DNA from 4 places in the Bacillus sp. DX3.1 genome. Region 2 is predicted to be linked to each of the others. Evidence: a T-box and tRNA genes for the amino acid it is inferred to sense, from the RefSeq annotation. Region 2 holds a T-box; the other regions hold tRNA genes.
The links. The T-box of region 2 lies ahead of tyrS (tyrosine--tRNA ligase). A T-box ahead of a tRNA ligase gene usually reads a tRNA of that ligase, here a tRNA-Tyr.
Positions count from the first base shown of each region.

Region 1: it has a tRNA-Tyr gene. The T-box ahead of tyrS (tyrosine--tRNA ligase) is inferred to sense a tRNA for this amino acid. The anticodon was not compared.
Region 3: it has a tRNA-Tyr gene. The T-box ahead of tyrS (tyrosine--tRNA ligase) is inferred to sense a tRNA for this amino acid. The anticodon was not compared.
Region 4: it has a tRNA-Tyr gene. The T-box ahead of tyrS (tyrosine--tRNA ligase) is inferred to sense a tRNA for this amino acid. The anticodon was not compared.

Region 1 covers NZ_CP128153.1:608,636-612,139, reverse strand. The annotation lists gene QRE67_RS03020 (NUDIX hydrolase) at 14-475, opposite strand; tRNA gene QRE67_RS03015 (tRNA-Leu) at 854-936, opposite strand; tRNA gene QRE67_RS03010 (tRNA-Cys) at 1,032-1,102, opposite strand; tRNA gene QRE67_RS03005 (tRNA-Gly) at 1,113-1,187, opposite strand; tRNA gene QRE67_RS03000 (tRNA-Gln) at 1,193-1,267, opposite strand; tRNA gene QRE67_RS02995 (tRNA-His) at 1,332-1,407, opposite strand; tRNA gene QRE67_RS02990 (tRNA-Trp) at 1,420-1,493, opposite strand; tRNA gene QRE67_RS02985 (tRNA-Tyr) at 1,508-1,591, opposite strand; tRNA gene QRE67_RS02980 (tRNA-Thr) at 1,602-1,677, opposite strand; tRNA gene QRE67_RS02975 (tRNA-Phe) at 1,694-1,769, opposite strand; tRNA gene QRE67_RS02970 (tRNA-Asp) at 1,780-1,855, opposite strand; tRNA gene QRE67_RS02965 (tRNA-Met) at 1,858-1,934, opposite strand; tRNA gene QRE67_RS02960 (tRNA-Val) at 1,959-2,034, opposite strand; tRNA gene QRE67_RS02955 (tRNA-Glu) at 2,039-2,113, opposite strand; tRNA gene QRE67_RS02950 (tRNA-Ser) at 2,124-2,215, opposite strand; tRNA gene QRE67_RS02945 (tRNA-Asn) at 2,220-2,294, opposite strand; rRNA gene rrf (5S ribosomal RNA) at 2,304-2,419, opposite strand; rRNA gene QRE67_RS02935 (23S ribosomal RNA) at 2,521-3,504, opposite strand, start outside.
Region 2 covers NZ_CP128153.1:4,700,948-4,704,451, forward strand. The annotation lists gene QRE67_RS23730 (NAD(P)/FAD-dependent oxidoreductase) at 1-889, shown strand, start outside; gene tyrS (tyrosine--tRNA ligase) at 1,009-2,271, opposite strand; T-box leader at 2,356-2,578, opposite strand; gene murB (UDP-N-acetylmuramate dehydrogenase) at 2,782-3,504, opposite strand, start outside.
Region 3 covers NZ_CP128153.1:156,835-160,338, forward strand. The annotation lists rRNA gene QRE67_RS00885 (23S ribosomal RNA) at 1-732, shown strand, start outside; rRNA gene rrf (5S ribosomal RNA) at 784-899, shown strand; tRNA gene QRE67_RS00895 (tRNA-Asn) at 909-983, shown strand; tRNA gene QRE67_RS00900 (tRNA-Thr) at 988-1,060, shown strand; tRNA gene QRE67_RS00905 (tRNA-Glu) at 1,084-1,158, shown strand; tRNA gene QRE67_RS00910 (tRNA-Val) at 1,164-1,239, shown strand; tRNA gene QRE67_RS00915 (tRNA-Tyr) at 1,262-1,345, shown strand; tRNA gene QRE67_RS00920 (tRNA-Gln) at 1,411-1,485, shown strand; tRNA gene QRE67_RS00925 (tRNA-Lys) at 1,491-1,566, shown strand; tRNA gene QRE67_RS00930 (tRNA-Gly) at 1,572-1,643, shown strand; tRNA gene QRE67_RS00935 (tRNA-Ala) at 1,653-1,725, shown strand; partial or broken gene QRE67_RS00940 (glycerate kinase) at 1,879-2,147, shown strand; gene rocF (arginase) at 2,496-3,389, shown strand.
Region 4 covers NZ_CP128153.1:827,567-831,070, reverse strand. The annotation lists tRNA gene QRE67_RS04010 (tRNA-Trp) at 1-16, opposite strand, end outside; tRNA gene QRE67_RS04005 (tRNA-Thr) at 20-95, opposite strand; tRNA gene QRE67_RS04000 (tRNA-Phe) at 111-186, opposite strand; tRNA gene QRE67_RS03995 (tRNA-Asp) at 193-268, opposite strand; tRNA gene QRE67_RS03990 (tRNA-Met) at 271-347, opposite strand; tRNA gene QRE67_RS03985 (tRNA-Ser) at 374-466, opposite strand; tRNA gene QRE67_RS03980 (tRNA-Ser) at 562-654, opposite strand; tRNA gene QRE67_RS03975 (tRNA-Ala) at 670-742, opposite strand; tRNA gene QRE67_RS03970 (tRNA-Pro) at 755-828, opposite strand; tRNA gene QRE67_RS03965 (tRNA-Arg) at 838-911, opposite strand; tRNA gene QRE67_RS03960 (tRNA-Leu) at 915-1,003, opposite strand; tRNA gene QRE67_RS03955 (tRNA-Gly) at 1,020-1,094, opposite strand; tRNA gene QRE67_RS03950 (tRNA-Leu) at 1,124-1,204, opposite strand; tRNA gene QRE67_RS03945 (tRNA-Lys) at 1,217-1,292, opposite strand; tRNA gene QRE67_RS03940 (tRNA-Gln) at 1,298-1,372, opposite strand; tRNA gene QRE67_RS03935 (tRNA-Tyr) at 1,393-1,476, opposite strand; tRNA gene QRE67_RS03930 (tRNA-Val) at 1,486-1,561, opposite strand; rRNA gene rrf (5S ribosomal RNA) at 1,567-1,682, opposite strand; rRNA gene QRE67_RS03920 (23S ribosomal RNA) at 1,782-3,504, opposite strand, start outside.

The DNA of each region.
Region 1 (3,504 bases), 1.1 Mb from region 2:
ACTTTACTTCTTTTTATAATCTTACTATCAAATTATAAGGATCTACTTTCCAAGTTTCATATGGGGTAAAATACTTTGCTTTCATAGCATCCAGTGTCCTCGACTTCATATGAGGGCGTGTTATATACTCGTCAATATTACTTTCATTTAATGCAACAAATTTTGCTTCCTTTATTTCTTCAGGTGGTGTTTTTATTTTTCCACTAACATACTCCACCTTAAATACAACTACTAGAATATGCTTTGATGCATTATAATAAACACCTGTTATTCCAATAGGTTCTACAATAAGACCTGTTTCTTCAAGTACTTCTCTACAGACTGCCTGATCAAGTGCTTCTCCCTCTTCTACCTGTCCACCAGGCATTTCCCATGTATCAGCTCTCCACTGAACCTGTGTTAAAAGAACTTCATTATTTTCGTTCGTGATATAAGCAGAAACTGCAATAATATGTTTAGGTGGTGTATGTCCCATCTTTCATCCTCCAGAGAATATCAATAACATTTAAATTATAATATATATTAATGTTCTTCAGACACTATAAAATCCCTTTTATATAAATCCATTTTGATTTTTCGACATATAAGCCGCGGCTATGGATAACAAAAGGTGACCCGCACTCGTTTTCTCTCTTTGTTTTCACTACGTCTGGGCAGGAAAAGGATCTGACCGCTTCTATGCATGGTCGGATGCTCTCTTCCACCTAAAAAGAAGGGGTTTATGTCGGTTTTTTAATTTGTATTTATATAGTATATGAATTTCCACCTCATTAATCACAAGTTAACCAGAAGTAATATATAAGCAAATAAAACAAGACCTCGTATAATTAAATACGAAGCCTTGTTTACTAGATACCTGAGGTGGGGGTCGAACCCACACGCCCGTGAAGGCACCGGATTTTGAGTCCGGCGTGTCTGCCATTCCACCACTCAGGCAAAATATAAAAAAATTCGACATAACGAACTTAGTATTGCACTACTCTTTTAAGTTGTACTCGTCTACTAATTTCACTATATCTAGATAACAAAAAAGGCGGCAACCGGATTCGAACCGGTGGTAAAGGTTTTGCAGACCTCTGCCTTACCACTTGGCTATGCCGCCGTATTAAACTTGGAGCGGAAGACGGGATTCGAACCCGCGACCCCAACCTTGGCAAGGTTGTATTCTACCACTGAACTACTTCCGCAAGAATGGCTGGGCTAGCTGGATTCGAACCAGCGCATGACGGAGTCAAAGTCCGTTGCCTTACCGCTTGGCTATAGCCCACCGAAGTTTTAATACATTGTATGTGTGTAACCATTATTTTATTTGTAAATGTTTAAAATAAAAATGGGGCGACTGATGGGAATCGAACCCACGAATGCCGGAGCCACAATCCGGTGCGTTAACCACTTCGCCACAACCGCCATGTTGTGTTTTGGCAGGGGCAGTAGGAATTGAACCCACACTGGAGGTTTTGGAGACCTCTGTTCTACCTTTAAACTATGCCCCTATATAAAATGTAAATGGTGGAGGGGGGCAGATTCGAACTGCCGAACCCGAAGGAGCGGATTTACAGTCCGCCGCGTTTAGCCACTTCGCTACCCCTCCGAAACTTACATGGTGCCGGCTAGAGGACTTGAACCCCCAACCTACTGATTACAAGTCAGTTGCTCTACCAATTGAGCTAAGCCGGCATATTCATTTTTAAAATGGTGGCTCGGGACGGAATCGAACCGCCGACACGAGGATTTTCAGTCCTCTGCTCTACCGACTGAGCTACCGAGCCAAAAAATAAATGGCGGTCCCGACCGGGGTCGAACCGGCGATCTCCTGCGTGACAGGCAGGCATGTTAACCACTACACCACGGGACCATTGGTTGCGGGGACAGGATTTGAACCTGCGACCTTCGGGTTATGAGCCCGACGAGCTACCAGACTGCTCCACCCCGCGACGTTACTATTCATATATTTTATATGGTGGAGGATGACGGGATCGAACCGCCGACCCCCTGCTTGTAAGGCAGGTGCTCTCCCAGCTGAGCTAATCCTCCGAAGTGGTGACCCGTACGGGATTCGAACCCGTGTTACCGCCGTGAAAGGGCGGTGTCTTAACCACTTGACCAACGGGCCAAAAATGTTATGGCGGAGAGCAAGGGATTCGAACCCTTGATACGCTTATGACGTATACACGATTTCCAATCGTGCTCCTTCGGCCAACTCGGACAGCTCTCCATCATGGCTCCGCAGGTAGGAATCGAACCTACGACCGATCGGTTAACAGCCGATAGCTCTACCGCTGAGCTACTGCGGAATAATGTTAGCCTGGCAACGTCCTACTCTCACAGGGACAAGGTCCCAACTACCATCGGCGCTAGAGAGCTTAACTTCCGTGTTCGGTATGGGAACGGGTGTGACCTCTCTGCCATCATTACCAGACTATATTCATTTGAGACAATCATTATTATACCTGATTGATTTAAAAAGTCAACAAGTTTTTTTATATTCTCTCAAAACTAGATAACATTGCTTCATATTATATGGTTAAGTCCTCGATCTATTAGTATTCGTCAGCTCCACATGTCACCATGCTTCCACCTCGAACCTATCAACCTGATCATCTTTCAGGGATCTTACTAGCTTACGCTATGGGAAATCTCATCTTGAGGGGGGCTTCATGCTTAGATGCTTTCAGCACTTATCCCTTCCGCACATAGCTACCCAGCTATGCCCTTGGCAGAACAACTGGTACACCAGCGGTGCGTCCATCCCGGTCCTCTCGTACTAAGGACAGCTCCTCTCAAATTTCCTGCGCCCACGACGGATAGGGACCGAACTGTCTCACGACGTTCTGAACCCAGCTCGCGTACCGCTTTAATGGGCGAACAGCCCAACCCTTGGGACCGACTACAGCCCCAGGATGCGATGAGCCGACATCGAGGTGCCAAACCTCCCCGTCGATGTGGACTCTTGGGGGAGATAAGCCTGTTATCCCCGGGGTAGCTTTTATCCGTTGAGCGATGGCCCTTCCATGCGGAACCACCGGATCACTAAGCCCGACTTTCGTCCCTGCTCGACTTGTAGGTCTCGCAGTCAAGCTCCCTTATGCCTTTGCACTCTACGAATGATTTCCAACCATTCTGAGGGAACCTTTGGGCGCCTCCGTTACACTTTAGGAGGCGACCGCCCCAGTCAAACTGCCCACCTGACACTGTCTCCCGGGTCGATGAGACCCGTAGGTTAGAATTTCAATACAGTCAGGGCGGTATCCCACCAGCGCCTCCACCGAAGCTAGCGCTCCGGTTTCAATGGCTCCCGCCTATCCTGTACAAACTGTACCAAAATTCAATATCAGGCTACAGTAAAGCTCCACGGGGTCTTTCCGTCCTGTCGCGGGTAACCTGCATCTTCACAGGTACTATAATTTCACCGAGTCTCTGGTTGAGACAGTGCCCAAATCGTTACACCTTTCGTGCGGGTCGGAACTTACCCGACAAGGAATTTCGCTACCTTAGGACCGTTAT
Region 2 (3,504 bases):
TTTAACATATGATGCTCTTGTAGTTGGATTAGGAAGTAAAACAGCTTACTTCGGTATTCCAGGACTAGAAGAAAATAGCATGGTATTAAAATCTGCAAATGATGCAAACAAAATTTATAAGCATATTGAAGATCGTATTCGTGAATATGCAAAAACAAAAAATGAAGCTGATGCTACTATCTTAATCGGCGGCGGTGGATTAACTGGTGTTGAGCTAGTTGGTGAACTTGCTGATATTATGCCTAAGCTTGCGAAAAGCCACGGTGTAAATCCGAAAGAAGTAAAACTATTACTTGTAGAAGCAGGTCCAAAGATCCTTCCAGTTTTACCAGATCATTTAATTGAACGTGCAACTACTAGCTTAGAAGCACGCGGTGTTAAATTCTTAACTGGTCTTCCTGTAACAAATGTTGCAGGCAATGTAATCGATTTAAAAGATGGACAAAAAATCATTGCAAATACGTTCGTTTGGACAGGTGGCGTACAAGGTAATCCGTTAATTGGCGAATCAGGTCTTGAAGTAAATCGTGGCCGTGCAACTGTTAACGAATACCTTCAATCTACTTCTCATAAAGACGTATTCGTTGCAGGCGACAGTGCTGTTGTCTTCGGTCCAGAAGGTCGTCCATACCCACCTACTGCACAAATTGCTTGGCAAATGGGCGAACTTATCGGCTACAACTTATACGCATACCTAGAAGGCAAATCGTTTGAAGAGTTTGCACCAGTAAACTCTGGAACACTTGCAAGCCTAGGTCGTAAAGATGCAGTTGCTACAATTGGAGCAAGTTCAACTCCACTTAAAGGGCTTCCAGCATCTCTAATGAAAGAAGCAAGTAACGTTCGTTACTTAACACATATTAAAGGACTATTCAGCTTAGCTTATTAATCTGAACTGTAACCCGAATAATGGAATCCATTATTCGGGTTTTTTATTTGTTTTCACCCGCTAACACTACAAAAAAGAAGAGTAACCAATCGTTACTCTTCTCTCATGCAAATATTACTTTATTCTCCTAATTTCACTAGGCTGTATTTCTTTTTCCCTTTACGGATAATAATAAATCTGCCATCGAATGAGTTTTCCACTGTTACGTCTGTGTTTACATCATTCACTTTTTCACCATTCATAGAGATAGCCCCGTTATTAATATCTTCTCGAGCTTGACGTCTAGATGGCTCAATCCCTAAATCCACTAGCCACTCTACAATATTTTTTGTTTCTTTTGAAGCATGGAAAGTAGGCATATTTTTAAATCCTTGCTCAATTTCATCTGCTGTTAATGATTTGATATCTCCACTAAATAATGCTTGTGTAATTTTTACAGCTTGTACAAACGCTTCTTCACCGTGAACAAATTTTGTCATTTCTTCTGCTAATACTTTTTGTGCTTCACGTTTATGAGGCTCTGTTTGAACCTTACCTTCTAGTTCATCAATCACATCTTTCGTTAAGAATGTGAAGAATTTCAAGTATTTAATTACATCACGATCATCTGAATTCACCCAGAATTGGTAGAATTCAAACGGTGTTGTTTTCTTAGGGTCTAACCAGACTGCTCCACCTGCTGATTTACCAAACTTTGTGCCATCTGATTTTAATAGTAATGGAATCGTTAATCCGAATACTTTCGCTTCTGGGCCTTCTTTTTTACGAATTAAATCTAAACCACTCGTAATATTTCCCCACTGATCACTACCACCAATTTGTAGTTGTACGTCTTCTTCTTTGTATAAATGATGGAAATCCATAGATTGTAAAATTTGATATGCAAACTCTGTAAATGAAATTCCACTATCTAAACGGCTTGCTACAATATCCTTTGCTAACATACTATTCACACTAAAGTTTTTACCGTAGTCACGTAAGAAGTCGATGACATTTATTTTATGTGTCCAGTCGTAGTTGTTTACCATTTTCACTTCACTATTGCCGCCAAAATCGAATAGCTTTTTCATTTGTGCTGTTAGTGCATCAACATTATCTTGCACTTGTTCTAATGTTTGTAATTGGCGTTCAGTTTGACGTCCACTTGGATCACCAATCGTTCCTGTTGCTCCCCCGATTAAGATAACAGGATGATGTCCAGCTAATTGAAAACGTTTCATCATCATAAATGGAATTAAGTGTCCAATATGCATACTGTCACCAGTTGGATCAACACCACAGTACAAGGAAATCTTTTTCTCTTCTACTAATTTACGTAATCCTTCTGCATCTGTCTGTTGGTTAATGGCATCGCGCCAGTCTAATTCATCAATAATATTCATGTTTATCCAGCTCCTTTAATTTGCAAATTCCTTATAATTCAAATGAATGCTGATACATATAAAAGTCCCTATGTCTATATTAGACATAGGGACGATTTTTAACCGTGTTACCACCCAAATTGTATGAATAGCGCTACAAGCACACATTCATACCACTCTTAGCAATAGTATCGATTGCTACTCCGCTTAGCATTACCTAAGATACTCGAGAGTGTAATTCACAAGTTTGTTTGTGCTAGGTTGCATCAACCCCTAGCTTTCTTGATAACAGTGACAAACTGCTACTGGGCTCTTTCAACGTATATTATGTATAATATTATAGTCATTATATTGAATTAAAATATTATTGTCAATTACATACAGACCTATTTCAAAGCAATTCTTATTTCCATAATAGCCAACGCAATCTTATTCTGCTAGAGACCTAAATACACAATTGTGATAGTCATGATACGGTTACTTACATTCATCCATTTGCGATGTTGTCATCATTTTTCCTGAACAATCGAATCAGTCTTCACCGATTACTTTTACTTCTGTTTCTAATGTCACTCCGAATTTTTCTTGAACCGTCTTTTGAACAAAGTGAATTAAATCCACGTAATCCTGTGCTGTTCCATTATCAACGTTCACCATAAACCCGGCATGCTTTTCCGAAACTTGCACACCACCGATTTTTGTTCCTTGCAGTCCGCTGTCTTGAATGAGTTTCCCAGCGAAGTGATTAGGCGGTCGCTTGAAAACACTCCCGCACGATGGATACTCTAATGGTTGTTTTGTTTCTCTAAGATAAGTAAGATCATCCATCTTTCCTTTAATATCTTTATCGATACCACTTGCAAGTTCAAAAGTCGCTTCCAGTATAATGTAATGATTGTTTACAAACGTACTTTTACGATAACCAAAATCAAAGTCGTCTCTTGATAAATCGTATAACTCACCTTCGTTTGTCATTACAATAGCTTTTGTTAATACATGCGCAATCTCACCACCATACGCACCTGCATTCATATACAGTGCACCCCCGACAGTTCCAGGTATCCCACAGGCAAATTCAAGTCCTGCTAAACTGTGTTCTAACGCGGCTCTCGATACATCAATAATCGCTGCACCACTTTGTGCTGTAATTGTATGCTCCGTCACAGTAATCTTTTTTATGTTGATTAAGCTTAATGTGATTCCACGAATTCCACCATCTTTTATAATGACATTGGATCCGTTCCCTAAAAACGT
Region 3 (3,504 bases), 630 kb from region 2:
GGGATACCGCCCTGACTGTATTGAAATTCTAACCTACGGGTCTCATCGACCCGGGAGACAGTGTCAGGTGGGCAGTTTGACTGGGGCGGTCGCCTCCTAAAGTGTAACGGAGGCGCCCAAAGGTTCCCTCAGAATGGTTGGAAATCATTCGTAGAGTGCAAAGGCATAAGGGAGCTTGACTGCGAGACCTACAAGTCGAGCAGGGACGAAAGTCGGGCTTAGTGATCCGGTGGTTCCGCATGGAAGGGCCATCGCTCAACGGATAAAAGCTACCCCGGGGATAACAGGCTTATCTCCCCCAAGAGTCCACATCGACGGGGAGGTTTGGCACCTCGATGTCGGCTCATCGCATCCTGGGGCTGTAGTCGGTCCCAAGGGTTGGGCTGTTCGCCCATTAAAGCGGTACGCGAGCTGGGTTCAGAACGTCGTGAGACAGTTCGGTCCCTATCCGTCGTGGGCGCAGGAAATTTGAGAGGAGCTGTCCTTAGTACGAGAGGACCGGGATGGACGCACCGCTGGTGTACCAGTTGTTCTGCCAAGGGCATAGCTGGGTAGCTATGTGCGGAAGGGATAAGTGCTGAAAGCATCTAAGCATGAAGCCCCCCTCAAGATGAGATTTCCCATAGCGTAAGCTAGTAAGATCCCTGAAAGATGATCAGGTTGATAGGTTCGAGGTGGAAGCATGGTGACATGTGGAGCTGACGAATACTAATAGATCGAGGACTTAACCATATAATATGAACGCTTATGTTATCTAGTTTTGAAGGAATATACCTTCATAAGTCTGGTAATGATGGCAGAGAGGTCACACCCGTTCCCATACCGAACACGGAAGTTAAGCTCTCTAGCGCCGATGGTAGTTGGGACCTTGTCCCTGTGAGAGTAGGACGTTGCCAGGCTTGTATTATTCCGCAGTAGCTCAGTGGTAGAGCTATCGGCTGTTAACCGATCGGTCGTAGGTTCGAGTCCTACCTGCGGAGCCAATATGCTTCCATAGCTCAGCTGGTAGAGCACTTCCATGGTAAGGAAGAGGTCACCGGTTCAAGCCCGGTTGGAAGCTTGCGCACAGTATTACAAATTTTTGGCCCGTTGGTCAAGTGGTTAAGACACCGCCCTTTCACGGCGGTAACACGGGTTCGAATCCCGTACGGGTCACCACTTTTGGAGGATTAGCTCAGCTGGGAGAGCACCTGCCTTACAAGCAGGGGGTCGGCGGTTCGATCCCGTCATCCTCCACCATATTTGTTTAAGTTATAATGTCGGAGGGGTAGCGAAGTGGCTAAACGCGGCGGACTGTAAATCCGCTCCTTCGGGTTCGGCAGTTCGAATCTGCCCCCCTCCACCATTTTTCAAAAATAACCTTATAGAGGTTTATTTTTTTGGTGAGACAAGCATACTAGTAAATATTAATGGGCTATAGCCAAGCGGTAAGGCAACGGACTTTGACTCCGTCATGCGCTGGTTCGAATCCAGCTAGCCCAGCCATTTACGAGCCATTAGCTCAGTTGGTAGAGCATCTGACTTTTAATCAGAGGGTCGAAGGTTCGAATCCTTCATGGCTCACCATTTTTGCGGAAGTAGTTCAGTGGTAGAATACAACCTTGCCAAGGTTGGGGTCGCGGGTTCGAATCCCGTCTTCCGCTTTTCATTTTGGGGCCTTAGCTCAGCTGGGAGAGCGCCTGCCTTGCACGCAGGAGGTCAGCGGTTCGATCCCGCTAGGCTCCATTATAAATAGGAAAAAACCTTACATTCATTTTGGATGTAAGGTTTTTTGTTTATCCCGCTATTTGCGTACAGTAATCCTCCTACCTCAAAGTTCGGTAGGGGATAAACTCTGCCCGTAAAAGCCCAATTGGTGCGGGCTAATGATCAATGGGGATGAAGATTGTCATAGCGTCTGACTCTTATAAAGAAAGCTTAGGGGCATTAGAGGTATGTAACGCGGTTGAAAAAGGATTTTCGGCTATTTTCCCACAGGCAGAGTGTGTAAAGATTCCAATCGCAGATGGAGGGGAAGGAACGGTACAAGCCCTTGTAGATGCTACAGATGGGGATATGATTACAGTTCATGTAACAGGGCTCCTTGGAGAGCCTGTAGAGGGGTTTTAAAAACCGCTTTTATTGAAATGGCTGCAGCATCGGGATTATAGCACGTTCCAATCTATAAAGAGGGAATAGATGCTGTATTTAGTGCTGTATCCAGTCCCGTGACATTGGAAGAAGCATATATAATGGAAAAAGAAAATATTGAAATGACTGCACGAAATGTTGCAGCGGTATGGAAATTAGCATCAAAAAAGCGTCTCTAAATAAAGAGACGCTTTTTGTTTTCATGGTGGTATTTTCGATTTATACATAAAGTAGCTTTGAAATAGGAGTTTTTATATAAATATAAGTGAATAAATTGTATATACATACAAAAAAATGTCGAGTTGAGTCAGACTATATAAAAGATTTAAAATATTTAGTGAAGGCATAAAAGGGGGAGACTATCTATGAAGAAAGAAATTTCGATTGTTGGAGTTCCGATGGATTTAGGACAAATGCGCCGCGGGGTTGATATGGGACCAAGTGCGATTCGTTATGCAGGAGTAATTGAAAGAATCCAACAAATAGGATATGACATTGAAGATATAGGGGATTTATGTATCGAGAGGGAAGAAGAGATAGATGAAAATACAAAGTTAAGAAACCTAAAACAAGTTGCAAAAGTGTGTGATGAGTTGGCAACTAAGGTTGATAATATTATAGAGAAAAATCGTTTTCCACTTGTATTAGGAGGCGATCATAGTATTGCAATTGGAACGCTTGCAGGAGTAACAAGGCATTATAAAAATTTAGGTGTCATTTGGTATGATGCACATGGTGATTTGAATACAGAAGAAACATCACCATCTGGAAATATCCATGGGATGTCACTTGCGGCAAGTTTAGGTTATGGCCATTCTTCGTTAGTGAATTTATATGAGGCGTATCCGAAAGTGAAGAAGGAGAATGTTGTTATTATTGGGGCGCGTGCACTAGATGAAGGAGAAAAAGACTTTATTCGAAATGAAGGCATTAAAGTATTTACAATGCATGAAATTGATCGCATGGGTATGACTGCTGTTATGGAAGAAACGATTGCGTATTTATCGCATACAGATGGTGTTCACTTGTCACTAGATTTAGATGGACTTGATCCACATGATGCTCCAGGAGTTGGGACACCTGTAACTGGGGGATTATCGTATCGAGAAAGTCATTTAGCGATGGAAATGCTTGCAGAGGCAGGTATTATTACATCCGCTGAGTTTGTAGAAGTAAATCCGATTTTAGATGAGAAAAATAGAACAGCAACGACAGCAGTAGCCTTAATGGGTTCTTTATTTGGTGAAAAGTTAAAATAATGTAAAAAAAGTAGCTGAAATGCTACTTTTTTTATTTTACAATAAGTGTATAATAATGAATTAGATTATACCACTTCATAATAAAGGTTCGACATCTTACCAATTTATCACGCTA
Region 4 (3,504 bases), 1.3 Mb from region 2:
TTTAAACTATGCCCCTAAGTGGTGCCGGCTAGAGGACTTGAACCCCCAACCTACTGATTACAAGTCAGTTGCTCTACCAATTGAGCTAAGCCGGCATGTTTATGTATAAATGGTGGCTCGGGACGGAATCGAACCGCCGACACGAGGATTTTCAGTCCTCTGCTCTACCGACTGAGCTACCGAGCCAAAAAATGGCGGTCCCGACCGGGGTCGAACCGGCGATCTCCTGCGTGACAGGCAGGCATGTTAACCACTACACCACGGGACCATTGGTTGCGGGGACAGGATTTGAACCTGCGACCTTCGGGTTATGAGCCCGACGAGCTACCAGACTGCTCCACCCCGCGACGATACAATATTCTTTTATAAAAAATGGAGGAGGAAGAGGGATTCGAACCCCCGCACGGCTCTCACCGCCTGTCGGTTTTCAAGACCGATCCCTTCAGCCAGACTTGGGTATTCCTCCGTGAAATTGAATCTAATAAATTCAATTTATTACTTTCGAGTTATAATCCCGATGAGTGAGTTGCTCTTGATAACAAAAAAAACCTTTAAAATAAATGGAGGAGGTAGAGGGATTCGAACCCCCGCGCGACTCTCGCCGCCTGTCGGTTTTCAAGACCGATCCCTTCAGCCGGACTTGGGTATACCTCCATATTCATATTAAAGTGGAGCCTAGCGGGATCGAACCGCTGACCTCCTGCGTGCAAGGCAGGCGCTCTCCCAGCTGAGCTAAGGCCCCATGTTAAAACTATCGGGAAGACAGGATTCGAACCTGCGACCCCCTGGTCCCAAACCAGGTGCTCTACCAAGCTGAGCCACTTCCCGTTAATAAAGCGCGCCCGAGAGGACTCGAACCCCTAACCTTTTGATCCGTAGTCAAACGCTCTATCCAATTGAGCTACGGGCGCATATGGTGCCGAGGGCGGGGGTCGAACCCGCACGGTGGTCACCCACCGCAGGATTTTAAGTCCTGTGCGTCTGCCTGTTCCGCCACCCCGGCATGTCATACTGAAAATTGGAGCGGAAGACGGGATTCGAACCCGCGACCCCAACCTTGGCAAGGTTGTATTCTACCACTGAACTACTTCCGCAAGACATGTATGAGTTATTAGATTAAAAGTGCGGGTGAAGGGAGTCGAACCCCCACGCCAAAGGCGCCAGATCCTAAGTCTGGTGCGTCTGCCAATTCCGCCACACCCGCAAAATTTTAAAATGGTGAGCCATGAAGGATTCGAACCTTCGACCCTCTGATTAAAAGTCAGATGCTCTACCAACTGAGCTAATGGCTCTTAAATGGCTGGGCTAGCTGGATTCGAACCAGCGCATGACGGAGTCAAAGTCCGTTGCCTTACCGCTTGGCTATAGCCCATTAATTAAGAAATTATAAAATGGTGGAGGGGGGCAGATTCGAACTGCCGAACCCGAAGGAGCGGATTTACAGTCCGCCGCGTTTAGCCACTTCGCTACCCCTCCGACATAATATGGTGGAGGATGACGGGCTCGAACCGCCGACCCCCTGCTTGTAAGGCAGGTGCTCTCCCAGCTGAGCTAATCCTCCACTTTGCCTGGCAACGTCCTACTCTCACAGGGACAAGGTCCCAACTACCATCGGCGCTAGAGAGCTTAACTTCCGTGTTCGGTATGGGAACGGGTGTGACCTCTCTGCCATCATTACCAGACTATTTTTTTGAGACAAACACTATTATACCTGATTGAAATAAAAAGTCAACAAGTTTTTTTATGTTCTCTCAAAACTAGATAACATTGCTTCATATTATATGGTTAAGTCCTCGATCTATTAGTATTCGTCAGCTCCACATGTCACCATGCTTCCACCTCGAACCTATCAACCTGATCATCTTTCAGGGATCTTACTAGCTTACGCTATGGGAAATCTCATCTTGAGGGGGGCTTCATGCTTAGATGCTTTCAGCACTTATCCCTTCCGCACATAGCTACCCAGCTATGCCCTTGGCAGAACAACTGGTACACCAGCGGTGCGTCCATCCCGGTCCTCTCGTACTAAGGACAGCTCCTCTCAAATTTCCTGCGCCCACGACGGATAGGGACCGAACTGTCTCACGACGTTCTGAACCCAGCTCGCGTACCGCTTTAATGGGCGAACAGCCCAACCCTTGGGACCGACTACAGCCCCAGGATGCGATGAGCCGACATCGAGGTGCCAAACCTCCCCGTCGATGTGGACTCTTGGGGGAGATAAGCCTGTTATCCCCGGGGTAGCTTTTATCCGTTGAGCGATGGCCCTTCCATGCGGAACCACCGGATCACTAAGCCCGACTTTCGTCCCTGCTCGACTTGTAGGTCTCGCAGTCAAGCTCCCTTATGCCTTTGCACTCTACGAATGATTTCCAACCATTCTGAGGGAACCTTTGGGCGCCTCCGTTACACTTTAGGAGGCGACCGCCCCAGTCAAACTGCCCACCTGACACTGTCTCCCGGGTCGATGAGACCCGTAGGTTAGAATTTCAATACAGTCAGGGCGGTATCCCACCAGCGCCTCCACCGAAGCTAGCGCTCCGGTTTCAATGGCTCCCGCCTATCCTGTACAAACTGTACCAAAATTCAATATCAGGCTACAGTAAAGCTCCACGGGGTCTTTCCGTCCTGTCGCGGGTAACCTGCATCTTCACAGGTACTATAATTTCACCGAGTCTCTGGTTGAGACAGTGCCCAAATCGTTACACCTTTCGTGCGGGTCGGAACTTACCCGACAAGGAATTTCGCTACCTTAGGACCGTTATAGTTACGGCCGCCGTTTACTGGGGCTTCAGTTCAGAGCTTCGCTTGCGCTAACCCCTCTCCTTAACCTTCCAGCACCGGGCAGGTGTCAGCCCCTATACTTCGCCTTACGGCTTCGCAGAGACCTGTGTTTTTGCTAAACAGTCGCTTGGGCCTATTCACTGCGGCTTTCCGTTAAGAAAGCACCCCTTCTCCCGAAGTTACGGGGTCATTTTGCCGAGTTCCTTAACCAGAGTTCTCTCGCACACCTTAGGATTCTCTCCTCGCCTACCTGTGTCGGTTTGCGGTACAGGCACCTTTTATCTCGCTAGAAGCTTTTCTTGGCAGCGGGGAATCAAAGACTTCGCTCCATAAGGAGCTTCCCCATCACAGCTCAGCCTTCACGATAAGCGGATTTGCCTACTTATCAGCCTAACTGCTTGGACGTGCACAACCAATCGCACGCTTCTTCTATCCTTCTGCGTCCCTCCATTGCTCAAACGATAAAGAGGTGGTACAGGAATATCAACCTGTTGTCCATCGCCTACGCCTGTCGGCCTCGGCTTAGGTCCTGACTAACCCTGAGCGGACGAGCCTTCCTCAGGAAACCTTAGGCATTCGGTGGACGGGATTCTCACCCGTCTTTCGCTACTCATACCGGCATTCTCACTTCTAAGCGCTCCACCAGTCCTTACGGTCTGACTTCACTGCCCTTAGAACGCTCCCCTACCACTGATACCATAGGTATCAATCCGCAGCTTC